2 regions of the Streptomyces sp. TLI_185 genome follow, and region 1 is predicted to be linked to the other one. Evidence: riboswitches for the same ligand, from Rfam matches in the RefSeq annotation. Region 1 holds a riboswitch; the other holds the start of a gene.
The links. A riboswitch is a leader RNA that binds a small molecule or an ion and turns the genes downstream of it on or off. The one in region 1 is predicted to bind glycine.
Positions count from the first base shown of each region.

Region 2: it holds a riboswitch for glycine, as region 1 does, so the genes downstream of both, gcvT (glycine cleavage system aminomethyltransferase GcvT) here and gcvP (aminomethyl-transferring glycine dehydrogenase) in region 1, are expected to answer to the same signal.

Region 1 covers NZ_RKRB01000001.1:1,921,671-1,928,353, reverse strand. The annotation lists gene EDD92_RS08725 (DNA polymerase IV) at 1-1,083, shown strand, start outside; gene EDD92_RS08720 (PRC-barrel domain-containing protein) at 1,136-1,513, opposite strand; glycine riboswitch at 1,627-1,722, shown strand; gene gcvP (aminomethyl-transferring glycine dehydrogenase) at 1,900-4,785, shown strand; gene EDD92_RS08710 (molybdopterin-binding protein) at 4,833-5,252, opposite strand; partial or broken gene EDD92_RS51005 (ATP-binding cassette domain-containing protein) at 5,341-6,154, opposite strand; gene EDD92_RS08695 (molybdopterin-binding protein) at 6,470-6,683, opposite strand, start outside.
Region 2 covers NZ_RKRB01000001.1:7,012,347-7,019,029, forward strand. The annotation lists gene glyA (serine hydroxymethyltransferase) at 1-1,032, opposite strand, end outside; gene gcvH (glycine cleavage system protein GcvH) at 1,047-1,424, opposite strand; gene gcvT (glycine cleavage system aminomethyltransferase GcvT) at 1,555-2,673, opposite strand; glycine riboswitch at 2,829-2,933, opposite strand; gene EDD92_RS32540 (AAA family ATPase) at 3,135-3,803, shown strand; gene EDD92_RS32545 (enhanced serine sensitivity protein SseB) at 3,886-4,677, shown strand; gene EDD92_RS32550 (enhanced serine sensitivity protein SseB C-terminal domain-containing protein) at 4,817-5,611, shown strand; gene EDD92_RS32555 (ABC transporter permease) at 5,921-6,683, shown strand, end outside.

The DNA.
Region 1 (6,683 bases):
CTGTCGCCGCTGGTGGAGCCGTTGAGCCTGGATGAGGCGTTCGTGGACCTGGAGGCCGGGGAGGCGGCCTGGGACGCCGCGTCGGCGCGGCTGGTGGGGGAGAAGCTGCGCGCCGACATACGGACGGATACGGGCCTGACCGGGTCCGTGGGCCTTGCTGCCTGCAAGATGCTCGCGAAGATCGCCTCCGAGGAGGCCAAGCCGAACGGGCTGGTGCTGATCGAGCCCGGGACCGAGCGGGCCAAGCTCGGACCGATGTCGGTGCGGATGCTGCCAGGGGTGGGGCCGGCCACGGGGGACCATCTGCGGCGGGCCGGCATCACCACGGTCGACGAGATCGCCGAAGCCGGTGAGGACGAACTCGTCCGGCTGCTGGGCAAGGCCCATGGGCACGCGTTGTACGCCATGGCGCTGGCGCACGACGACCGGCCTGTGGTGGCAGAGCGGGAGGCCAAGTCGGTGTCGGTCGAGGACACGTACGACGTGGACATTCACGACCGGGTGAGGGTGGGGCTGGAGGTGCAGCGGCTGGCCGACCGGTGTGTGCGGCGGTTGCGGGGGGCGGGTCTTTCGGGGCGGACCATCGTGCTGAAGGTGCGGCGCTACGACTTCTCGACGCTGACTCGTTCCGAGACACTGCGCGGGCCCACGGACGATCCGGCGGTGGTGCGGGAGGCTGCCGCCCGGCTGCTGGATTCGGTGGACACGACGGGGGGTGTGCGGCTGCTGGGGGTCGGGGTGAGCGGGCTGGCCGACTACACGCAGGAAGATCTGTTCGCGCAGGCGGCGGGGGAAGGCGCGGAACATTCGGCCGACGAGGCGGACGAGGAGCCCGTGGACGAGCAGCAAGTGGTTGTCGAGCGGCGGTGGCCCGCGGGGCACGATGTGCGGCATGCCGAGTTCGGGCACGGGTGGGTGCAGGGAAGTGGGCTCGGGCGGGTGACCGTGCGGTTCGAGACACCGGATTCGGAGCCGGGGCGGGTGCGGACGTTTCGCACCGATGACCCTGAGCTGGAGCCGGCGGATCCGTTGCCGCTGGTGGCGGGGGGACCCGGGGCGCCCGTGCATGGGGTCGGCGCCTGACCCGGGACGGTGCCGGTCCGCGCGGGGGCCGGGCGCGGTGGGGCGGGGTGGGCTAGGCGTCCGCGTCCTCCGTACCCGCGAGCTTGCCGAAGTCGTGGTCCGGGAAGGAGGGGGGAGCGGCGATGTCGAGGCCGTAGTGGTGGTAGAGCTGGAGTTCCTGTTCGGGGGAGAGGTGGCGGCCGACGCCGAAGTCGGGGGCGTCCTTGATGAGGGAACGGTCGAAGGGGACGTGGAGAGTGCCCTCGATCAGTTCGCTGGGCTCCAGAGGTACGAACGCGTCCCGGGAGAACAGGCCGGTCCGTATGGCCGCCCACTCCGGCACACCGGTCGCGTCGTCGAGGTAGACCTCGTCGATGGTGCCGAGCTTGGTGCCGTTGCGGTCGAACGCCTTGCGGCCGATCAGGTTGCGCGGATCGATGTCGGTCTGCACGGGCCCTCCACTTGGTCGCAACTCATTCGTAAGCACTACAAAAGAGCACATTGGAGATGGCGGCCACTCGAAGGATCGGTCGTTGTGCTCGCTGGTAGGCTGACAGCGGCTGCTGACCCCGTGCGGGAGAGTCCTCCAGACACCATCGGAGGCGCCGAAGGAGCAAATCCTCCCCGGAATCTCTCAGGCCCACGTACCGCACGGACGAGGTCACTCTGGAAAGCAGGGCGGGTGTCGACGGCTTCCGCTCTCACCGACGGTGAAAGCCGGACGCCCTCGGGTGATCCGGTGAAGCTCTCAGGTTGAGATGACAGAGGGGGAGGCCGTCCGGGTACCCGCGCCGTGGTGCCCCTCGAAGGTCGTGTCAGACCAGGAGGCCTCCGCAAATGACCGCCCATCGCATTCCGCTCTCCGAGCTCGAACAGGGGATCCCGTTCGAGCAGCGCCATATCGGGCCTGATCACGAGGCACGGGCCAAGATGCTCGCGCACGTCGGATACGGCTCGCTGGACGAGCTCACCGCCGCCGCGGTGCCGGATGTGATCAAGAACTCGGATGCGCTGGAGCTCCCGGGTGCGCGCACCGAGGCCGAGGTGCTGGCCGAGCTGCGGTCGCTCGCCGACCGGAACCAGGTGCTCGATTCCATGATCGGCCTCGGGTACTACGGGACCTTCACCCCGCCCGTCATCCTGCGCAATGTGATGGAGAATCCCGCCTGGTACACGGCCTACACGCCCTACCAGCCCGAGATCTCGCAGGGGCGGCTCGAGGCGCTGCTGAACTTCCAGACCATGGTTGCCGACCTGACCGGGCTGCCCACCTCCGGGGCCTCGCTGCTCGACGAGGGAACGGCCGCCGCCGAGGCCGTTGCGCTGTCCCGGCGCATGGGCAGGAACAAGAAAGGCCTGTTCCTGATCGACGCGGACGTGCTGCCGCAGACCATCGCCGTGATCGAGACCCGTGCCGAGCCGACGGGTGTGGAGGTCGTGGTCGCCGATCTCAGCGACGGCATTCCGGCCGAGGTCGCCGGGCGTGAGATCAACGGTGTGCTCGTCCAGTACCCCGGCGCCTCCGGCGTCGTACGCGACATCAAGCCGCTCATCGACCAGGCGCACGAGCTCGGTGCGCTCGTCACCGTTGCCGCCGACCTGCTCGCGCTGACTCTGCTGAAGTCGCCCGGGGAGCTCGGCGCGGACATAGCGGTCGGGACCACCCAGCGCTTCGGTGTGCCGATGGGCTTCGGCGGGCCGCACGCGGGCTACATGGCGGTGCACGAGAAGTTCGCCCGCAGCCTGCCCGGACGGCTCGTGGGTGTGTCCGTGGATGCCGACGGGCACAAGGCCTACCGGCTCGCGCTGCAGACCCGTGAGCAGCACATCCGGCGGGAGAAGGCCACCAGCAACATCTGCACGGCCCAGGTGCTGCTCGCCGTCATGGCGGGGATGTACGCCGTGTACCACGGGCCGGAGGGGCTCAAGGCGATCGCGCGGCGCACCCACCGGTACGCCACGAACCTTGCCGCGGGGCTCGAGGCCGGTGGGGTCGAGGTCGTGCACGGCTCCTACTTCGACACGCTCACCGTGCGGGTGCCCGGCCGCGCCGGCGCGGTGGTGGCCGCCGCGCGGGAGAACGGCGTCAACCTTCACCTCGTCGACGCCGACCACGTGTCGATCGCCTGTGACGAGACCACCGCCCGGGCCCAACTGGGCGCCGTGTGGACCGCGTTCGGCGTCGAAGGCGACATCGAGGCGCTGGACGCGGCGACCGAGGACTCCCTTCCCGCCGGTCTGCTGCGCACCGACGACTACCTGACCCACCCGGTCTTCCAGCAGCACCGCTCCGAGACCGCGATGCTGCGCTACCTGCGCAGGCTCGCCGACCGTGACTACGCGCTCGACCGGGGCATGATCCCGCTGGGCTCCTGCACCATGAAGCTCAACGCGACCACCGAGATGGAGCCGGTCACCTGGCCCGAGTTCGGGCAGCTGCACCCCTTCGCGCCCGCCGAGCAGGCACAGGGCTACCTCACCCTCATCCGTGAGCTGGAGGAGCGGCTCGCCGAGGTCACCGGCTACGACAAGGTGTCCCTGCAGCCCAACGCCGGATCGCAGGGCGAGCTGGCCGGACTGCTCGCCGTACGCGGATACCACCGGGCCAACGGCGACGAGCAGCGGACCGTGTGTCTGATTCCGTCGTCGGCGCACGGCACGAACGCCGCCAGTGCCGTGATGGCCGGGATGAGGGTCGTCGTCGTGAAGACCGCCGAGGACGGCGAGATCGACGTCGAGGACCTGCGGGCGAAGATCGAGCAGTACCGCGACGAGCTGGCGGTGCTGATGATCACGTACCCCTCCACGCACGGTGTGTTCGAGGAGCATGTCGCCGACATCTGCGCGCAGGTGCACGAGGCCGGCGGGCAGGTGTACGTCGACGGCGCCAACCTCAACGCCCTGGTGGGGCTTGCCAAGCCGGGGCACTTCGGCGGTGACGTCTCGCACCTCAACCTGCACAAGACCTTCTGCATCCCGCACGGCGGCGGCGGTCCGGGTGTCGGGCCGGTCGGTGTACGGGCGCACCTGGCGCCGTATCTGCCGAACCACCCGATGCAGCCGGCCGCAGGACCGGCAACGGGTGTCGGGCCGATCTCTGCGGCTCCCTGGGGTTCCGCGGGCATCCTGCCGATCTCGTGGGCGTACGTCCGGCTCATGGGCGGCGAGGGGCTGAAGCGGGCCACGCAGGTGGCCGTGCTGAGCGCCAACTACATCGCCAAGCGGCTGGAGCCGCACTACCCCGTGCTCTACACCGGTCCGGGCGGGCTCGTCGCGCACGAGTGCATCATCGATCTGCGTCCGCTGACCAAGGCGACCGGCGTGAGCGTCGACGACGTCGCCAAGCGGCTCATCGACTACGGCTTCCACGCGCCGACGATGTCGTTCCCCGTGGCCGGCACGCTGATGATCGAGCCGACCGAGTCCGAGGACCTGATCGAGCTGGACCGGTTCTGCGAGGCGATGATCGCCATCCGTGCGGAGATCGAGAAGGTCGGGGCGGGCGAGTGGCCGGCCGAGGACAACCCGCTCCGCGGTGCGCCGCACACCGCAGCCGCGCTCGGTGGGGAGTGGGAGCACGCGTACTCGCGTGAGGAGGCCGTCTTCCCGGCCGGGGTGTCGGCCGCCGACAAGTACTGGCCGCCGGTGCGCCGGATCGACCAGGCCTTCGGTGACCGGAACCTGGTGTGCTCGTGCCCGCCGCTGGACGCGTACGACGACTGAGGCAGTAGCCGTGGAGGAGGGCCCCGCTTCGGCGGGGCCCTTTCCCGTTACGCCGTCGCGAGTGAGATCTCCGTCGACTTGATCAGGGCTACGACGGGTGTGCCGTTGGTCAGGGCGAGGTCCGTGACGGCGTCCCTGGTGATCGCTGAGGTCAGTTCGCCGCCGTCCACGGCGACCTTCACGGAGGCCATCGCGCCGCCCGTGGTCACCTCGGTGACCGTGCCCGGCAGCTGGTTGCGGATGGACAGGCCCTCGACCGGGGCGGTGGCCAGGGAGACCTCCGTCGACTTCACCAGGGCGCGTACGGCGGTGCCCGAGGCGAGGCCGAGCTCCTCGGCGGACTCGAGGGTGATCGCCGCGGTGATGTCCTGGCCGCCGGTGAGGCGGACCTTGACGGTGGCCATGACCTCGCCCGGGGTGATGGCGGTGACCGTCCCGGGGATCTGGTTGCGGATGCTCAGGCTCATGGGGCTCATGGGGAACGCCTCGCAGGGGGTGGGGGATTGAGGGCTTCGTGTCCGGGTCCACCGTAGCCCCAATGGGGTGTTATGCCGGTTATGCGAGTGTCTGCGTCACCTTGGCTATCGCGCAGACCGTGGCGGCCGGGTGCAGGTCGAGTTCGGTCGCGACGACCGTGGTGAGGTCGGCGGGTTGCGGGCGCTGGAGCCGGGGGGCGGGTCACGGAAGAGGGTGACGGCACTCGGCGGGAACGCCGTGAACGCCGGGCCGAAGAGGATCTCCGTGGCGGTGGTGGTGGGGTCGGCGTCCGGGTGGACGGTTTGGCCTTCCGCCTGGCCCTTGTACAGAGTGAGGCCGACCGGCTGGGCGATGTAGTCGGTGCGGGGTACGGGGGGCGGGCGATGTCGGAGGGGGTGCCCTCCAGGACGACGCGGCCTTCTTCGATGACCACCAGGCGGTCGGCCGGCACCATGGTGTCCAGTGGATCGTGTGTGACGAGGAGAGCGATTCCCTCGAACTCGGCCAGGTGGCGGCGGAGTCGGGCCGTCGGGCCCGTACGTCGGGGCGGGGGTTGGTCGCCAGGGCGCGGGCGAGGGCGACGCGCTGGGGCTGGCTGCCGGAGAGGTGGCGGGGCTTGGTGACGGCGTGGTCGGCGAGGCCCACGCGGGTCAGCCACTCGGCCGCCGCGGTTGGGGACTCGGCCTCGGTGGCGTCCTGGCAGCGGGGCCGAAGCCGCGTTGTCCAGAGCCGTGAGGTGGGGAAAGGGGAAGTGGTCCTGGAAGACGACGCCGAAGGGGCGCGACTCGCGGGGTGTACGGGCCAACTCGGTGCCGTACAGGCGTAGGTGGCCGTCGGTGGTGAGGCCGGCGAGGGTGCGTAAGGCGGTTGTCCGGGAGGAGACCTTGTCGCCGCCGGTGATGCCCGCGGCAAGGCTGCCGCTGCCGCGGAGCTGAAGGCGGCCTTTGTGTTGGGGTGGGCATTCTCGAACTTCTTGCCCTGGGTGGTGAAGCTCTTCTGGAGCGAGGCGGCGGCAAAGACGGTCACGGTGCCGGACAGCTTCGGCGACTGGGACGCCGGTGCGGAGGAGCCCGACGTGGCGGACGAGGAGTCGTCGGAGGAGGAGCAGGCGGTCAGGGCCGGCAGCGCTGCGGATCCTGCACCGGCAGCCTGCCGGGTCCGGCGGGGCGGTGCGCTGGAACGGTGCCGTGGCGGGAGTCGTTCGGGGTCAGGTGCGGTCGATGTGCACGTTGGTCGACTTCACGCGTGCGGTGGCCTCCATTCCGACCTCGAGGCCGAGCTCCTCCACGGCCTCCCGGGTCAGCAGGGAGACCAGGCGGTGCGGGCCTGCCTGGATCTCGACCTGGGCCGCCACGTCGCCGAGTTTGATCGCGGTGACGATGCCGGGGAAGGCGTTGCGGACCGAGGTGTAGGAGGTCTCC
Region 2 (6,683 bases), 5.1 Mb from region 1:
GCCGACCTCGTGGAGACGGTCCTCGGCCTGCTGCCCGTCCAGTTCGGAGTGGCGCAGGTCGACCAGGATCAGGTGCACGTCGGTGCCGCCGGACAGGACGTTCACCCCGGCCTCGCGGGCGTCGGCCGCGGTCAGCCGCTCGGCGAGGATGCGCGCACCCTGAACCGTACGCCGCTGGCGCTCCTTGAACTCCTCGGAGGCGGCGACCTTGAAGGAGACCGCCTTCGCCGCGATCACATGCTCCAGCGGACCGCCCTGGAAGCCGGGGAAGACCGAGGAGTTGAGCTTCTTGGCGAACTCCTTGCTGCGGGCGAGGATGATGCCGCCGCGCGGACCGCCGAGCGTCTTGTGGGTGGTGGAGGTGACCACGTCCGCGTGCTCGACCGGGTTGGGGTGCAGCCCGGCGGCGACCAGCCCGGCGAAGTGCGCCATGTCGACCCACAGGTAGGCGCCGACCTCGTCCGCGATCCGCCGGAAGGCGGCGAAGTCGAGATGGCGGGGGTAGGCCGACCAGCCCGCGATGATCACCTTGGGGCGGTGCTCCTTGGCCAGCTGCTCCAGCTCGGCCATGTCGACCAGGCCGGAGTCGTCCACGTGGTAGGCGACCACATTGAACTGCTTGCCGGAGAAGTTCAGCCGCATCCCGTGGGTGAGATGGCCGCCGTGCGCCAGGTCCAGGCCCAGGATGGTGTCGCCGGGCTGGGCCAGCGCGAACAGCGCGGCCTGGTTGGCGGAGGCACCCGAGTGCGGCTGCACGTTGGCGTACTCGGCGCCGAACAGCTCCTTGAGCCGGTCGATGGCGATCTGCTCGGCGACGTCGACGTGCTCGCAGCCGCCGTAGTAGCGCCGGCCCGGGTAGCCCTCGGCGTACTTGTTGGTCAGCACCGAGCCCTGCGCCTCCATGACGGCGGCCGGGGCGAAGTTCTCCGAGGCGATCATCTCGAGAGTGGACTGCTGACGGTGCAGCTCGGCGTCGACCGCGGCGGCGATGTCCGGGTCGAGCTCGTGCAGGGGCGTGTTCAGTACGGACATGCGTCTACAGCTTCTCAGCCGGCGTTCTGGGCTGTGTACTCGTCGGCGGAGAGCAGGTCGGCCGGCTCCTCCGTGACGCGGACCTTGAAGAGCCAACCACCCTCGAAGGGGGCCGAGTTGACCAGGGACGGGTCGTTCACCACGTCCTCGTTGATCTCCGTGACCTCACCGGTGACGGGGGAGTACAGGTCGCTGACCGACTTGGTCGACTCCAGCTCGCCGCAGGTCTCGCCCGCGGTCACGGCGGAGCCCACCTCGGGAAGCTGGGCGTAGACGACATCGCCGAGCGCGTTGGCCGCGAACTCCGTGATGCCGACCGTCGAGACGCCGTCCTCGGCGGTCGACAGCCACTCGTGCTCCTTGCTGTAACGCAGCTGCTGGGGGTTGCTCATGGCCTGAATTCTCCTGTACGCGGTGGAGTGCTGATGAATAAGGGACTGCTGAAAACGCGTGTGAGCAGCGAAAATGTGCGCGGGGTCACGTCCGGGGACGGAGCCGCCCCCGCCCAGTGTCAGTCAGTGTCTACTTCTGGCGCTTGTAGAACGGCAGCGCCACGATCTCGTACGGCTCGTGACTGCCCCGGATGTCCACGCCGACACCCTCGGTACCGGGTGCCGCATGTGCCGCGTCGACGTACGCCATCGCGATCGGCTTGCCCAGCGTGGGGGAGGGGGCGCCGGAGGTGACCTCGCCGATCACCTCGCCGCCCGCGACGACCGGGTACCCGGCGCGCGGGACCCGGCGGCCCTCGGCGACCAGACCGACGAGGACGCGCGGCGGGTTCTCCGCAGCCCTGGCGGCCGCATCCTGGAGCGCCTCGCGCCCCACGAAGTCGCCCTCCTTCTCGAACTTCACCACCCGGCCGAGCCCGGCGTCGAACGGCGTGAGCGAGGTGGACAGTTCATGCCCGTACAGCGGCATGCCCGCCTCCAGGCGCAGCGTGTCCCGGCAGGACAGCCCGCAGGGCACCAGCCCGACGGGCGCTCCCGCATCGGTCAGCGCCTGCCACAGCTTCTCCGCGTCACCGGGGGCGACGAACAGCTCGAAGCCGTCCTCACCGGTGTAGCCGGTGCGCGCGATGAGGGCGGGCACGCCGGCGACGGTGCCGGGCAGGCCGGCGTAGTACTTCAGGCCGTCGAGGTCGGCGTCGGTGAGGGACCGCAGGATGCCGGGGGACTCGGGGCCCTGCACGGCGATCAGCGCGTAGTTGTCCCGGTCGTCGCGCACCTCGGCGTCGAAGCCGGCCGAACGCTCCACCAGCGCGTCCAGCACCACCTGGGCGTTGGAGGCGTTGGCGACCACCATGTATTCGGTCTCGGCGAGCCGGTAGACGATCAGGTCGTCCAGGATGCCGCCGTCGGTGCGGCAGATCATGGTGTAGCGGGCGCGGCCGACGCCGACGGAGGCGATGTTGCCGACCAGGGCGAAGTTCAGGAGCTGCGCGGCCTGCGGGCCGGTCACAGTGATCTCACCCATGTGGGAGAGATCGAAGAGCCCGGCCTTCGTTCGTACGGCGAGGTGCTCGTCGCGCTCGGAGCCGTAGCGCAGGGGCATGTCCCAGCCGGCGAAGTCGGTCATCGTCGCACCGAGCGAGCGATGCAGTGCATCGAGCGCGGTGTGACGGGGTGCGGTGCTGCTCATCGGACGGTCGTCTCCCAGGGCGCATGAATGACGGGCGAGGTCGTTCCTCCCCATCTGTCATCGGAACCTGAGAGGTTCGCCATGACCACAAGTGTGGCTTCTGGCTTGCACCTTGGGTGGGGCCACTGTCACAGCGGCCCGCTTTTCAGATGTGCCTCGCCCGCGCGGTAACGGGGCCTGAGAGATTCAAGGGAGGGACTTGCTCCTTCGGCGCCCCAGCGACACAGACGTACTGCCGGGGACTCTCCCGCGCGGATTCAAGCGGCCGGTATGCAGTTGGCGCGCACATCATTGCACGCCTCGTCCGCGTGCGGCAGGCCGCATCGGTCCCTCCTCCCGTCCCCTCGTTTTGTAACTGTCCCGTGGCGTGAACCGAACGGAATCGCGAGAGATCGTGCATTACCTTCTCTTTACATTCAGTGGGGAGAAGCTTTCCTGACCCCGCAGGGAGGACGATCACGGTGAACAGGACCACGGTGTACGCCACGACCTCGGCTGTCGCGCTGCCCGAGCAGCCCGCGGCCCCGGCCAGGGAGGCATGCGGTGCCCGACCGGCGCCCGTGGTCCGCGACCTGCGCGACCGCTCGGGGCACAGCCCGCACGCCCTGCTCTTCGGGCCCCGTGACCTCGTGGTGATCACCGGCCTGCCCGGCAGCGGCAAGTCCACGCTGATGGAGCGCGCGGTCCGCGGCATCCGCATCGACTCCCAGGACGCCCGCGACCGCTGGGACGCCCGCGCGCCGCGCTTCCTGCCCTACGCGGTCTACCGGCCCCTCGTCCGCCTCGCCCACTACGCCGGACTGCGCCGCGCCCTGCGCAGCGGCGAAGGGGTCGTCGTGCACGACTGCGGTACGCAGGCCTGGGTGCGCGGCTGGCTGGCCCGCGAGGCCCGTCGCCGCGGCGGCACCCTGCATCTGCTGCTGCTCGACGTCACGCCCGGCACGGCCCTGGAGGGGCAGCGCGAGCGCGGCCGCGGCGTCTCGCGCTACGCCTTCCTGCGCCACCGCACGGCGGCGGCCCGGCTGATCCGCGCGGTCGAGCAGGGGGACCTGCCCGAGGGCGTCGGCTCGGCGGTGCTGCTGGACCGGGACGCGGCGGACGTCCTGCGCAGGATCGGTTTCACGGGCTGACTGACGGACCAGCCCCTTTGTCCGTCCCACCCGCTAGCCTTTCCAGCCTCAGCAGTGGTTCTCAGCAGGCGGTCGGACACAGATGGACTTCCCAACGGATCTTCCCGCGGACTTTCCCATGCAGGCGCACCCCCATCCGCACGGCGGATGGCCCGGCAACGAGCTGGAGGAGGTGCTGTCGGCCTCCCTCGGCATACCCTCGGCGGGCGGCCGGATCCTCGAGGTGCTCGGCCGCAGCTTCCTCTGGGTGCCGCTGCCGAACGGCGGCGGCCCGGACAGCGGCCCCCTCGACCTGCCCACACTGGAGCTCGACGGCCAGGCATACGTCCCGGTCTTCAGCTCCGAGGAGCAGTTCCGGCAGGTCGTCGGCAACCACATGTCGTACACGGTCACCCCGGCCGTCGAGTTCGCCCGCGGACTGCCCCCGCAGGTCGGCCTCGCAGTGAACCCGGACGGCGTGGTCGGGATCCCGCTCCCGCCGCCCGCCGTCGCCGAACTCTGCCGGGTGGGCCGCACCCCGCTGGACGGCCCCGCCACCGGCGGCCGGGTCAAGCTCTTCGAGCCGGACTGGCAGGACGACCCGATCGACTTCCTCGCCGCCGCCTCCGCCGAGTTCGCGGAAACGGGCGTCGTCGCCACGGCCCGCCGCTGCCTCGCCGCCATCGAGACGGCGGACCCGGTGATGTTCGTGGGCGTCGAACTCTCCCAGTGGGAGGGGGACCTGCGCGCGCTTCCCCTGCAGGCCCTGGAGCGAGCGGTGACCAGAATCCCGACCCAGTGGCCGGTCAACCTGGTCCTCCTGGACGTGACGGACGACCCGGTGGCGAACTGGATGAGGGAAAACGTCCGGCCCTTCTATCAGCAGGGGTTCTGAGGAGCGCCCCGACAGGGGCGCGGGGAACTGCGCGACCAGCCACAAACGCACCCGCACTCGCGAACGAACAACAGGTCCCGAGCTCCTGGGCGCTTAAGCTGTTGGCATACGCGGGGCAACCACAAGAAGGGGCACACACGTGAGCGCCAGCACCACGACCGGGACGGTCGAGAACATGCTGCGCCAGGTGACGCCGGGGCGCTACGACGCCTACGAGGCACTCCTCCGCGCACTCGCGACCCCCGGCTCCGGCCAGGTCTGGATGCTCCTGTGGCACGGCCAGGCGGGCTCCCCGGACGCCCAGTACGGAAACATGGAGGTCGACGGCTACGGCTACGCCCCGTGCGTCACCTCCGCCCAGGAACTCTCGGCCAGCGGCTGGAACAGGTCGTACGAGGTGGTCGACGGGCTGGACGTCGCCCGGACCCTGTACCCCGACCACTTCGGCCTCTGGCTCAACCCGCACGCCCCGGGCGGCGGCGTGGGCATCCCCTGGCTGGACCTCCGCCGTATCGCCACCGGCCTGGAGCGTCAGGCGGCCGGTCCGCTGCGGATGTCGGAGCCCGCGATCGAGATCCCGCAGTTCTACGCGCTGCTCGCGCAGAACGCCCACCGCACCCCGGCCGTCCGCTCGCTGCGCCGCGCCTGGGTGCAGCCGGCGCTCGGGGCGCCGTACCTCGCCATCGGCCTGGACGTGTACGACACCAGCCCGCCCGCGGTGGACTCGGTGCGGGCGATGATGCAGCAGTCCATCGGCGCCGTCCCGGACGGACTGCCGGTGTCGACGGTGGCGATGTCGGACGAGTACGACCCCGTCGCGCTGTGGATGCGCGCGAGCGCCCGCCCCTTCTACGACCGCGAGGCCCACGCGGCCGCCCCGGCCCAGGCCCCGGCGGCCGGGTACGGCTACCCGCCGGTGCGTGGCGGATACTGAGACGAAGGCCTGGTCCGTACCAGGCCGGGAGCCTGTCTGCGCGCGTAGATAGGGCCGGAAGATCCCATTCCGTGGCGAATGTCCAAAATCATCCCTGTCCGGCCGCCGCTACCCGCTGTCCGGATAACGGAACCCTCCAGCCCGCATCACGTTTACGCATCCTTTCACCGCCAAGTCTGGCAACAGATCGCCAAAGCGTTGAAGACTCCCGGTCCAGGGGACTTCGTCCCTGTGTACGACGGACTGATCACGCCGCCACCGCGGCAAAGTGCGGGCCGGCTACCGCCGGTTGAGAGGGGTCCCTGCCAGATGACGGCACCATTGCACGAGCCGACCGCAGAAGCGGCCCCGAGCGCGGCCGAAGAAGCGGCGGTCGCCACCGCCGGCGAGAAGGCCGTACAGGGGCGTTCCCTGGGCCGGATCGCATGGGAGCGCCTGAAGAGGGACAAGCTCGCCCTCACGGGCGGCATCGTCGTGCTCGTACTCGTCGTGGTGGCGCTGCTCGCACCGGTGATCACCAGCCTCTACGGGCAGGACCCCGACGTCTACCACGAGAGCCTGATCGACCCGCTGTTCAGCACTCCCAAGGGGTCGCTCGGCGGCATCAGCGGCGACCACTGGCTGGGCGTCGAGCCGGTCAACGGCCGCGACATCTTCGCCCGCATCCTCTACGGGGCCCGGATCTCGCTCCTGGTCGGCTTCCTGTCCGCGATCGTCGCCGTCGTGCTCGGCACGATCCTCGGCATCCTGGCCGGCTTCTTCGGCGGCTGGGTCGACTCGATCATCAGCCGCGTCATGGACGGCCTGCTGGCCTTCCCGCAGCTGCTCTTCATCATCGCGCTGGTCTCCGTCATGCCGAACGAGATGCTCGGCCTGAGCGGTTCCAGCGTGCGCGTGTTCGTGATGATCCTGGTCATCGGCTTCTTCGGCTGGCCCTACATCGGACGCGTGGTGCGCGGCCAGACCCTCTCGCTGCGCGAGCGCGAGTACGTCGAGGCTGCCCGCTCGCTGGGCGCCGGGCGGTTCTACATCCTGTTCAAGGAACTGCTGCCCAACCTCGTCGCCCCGATCA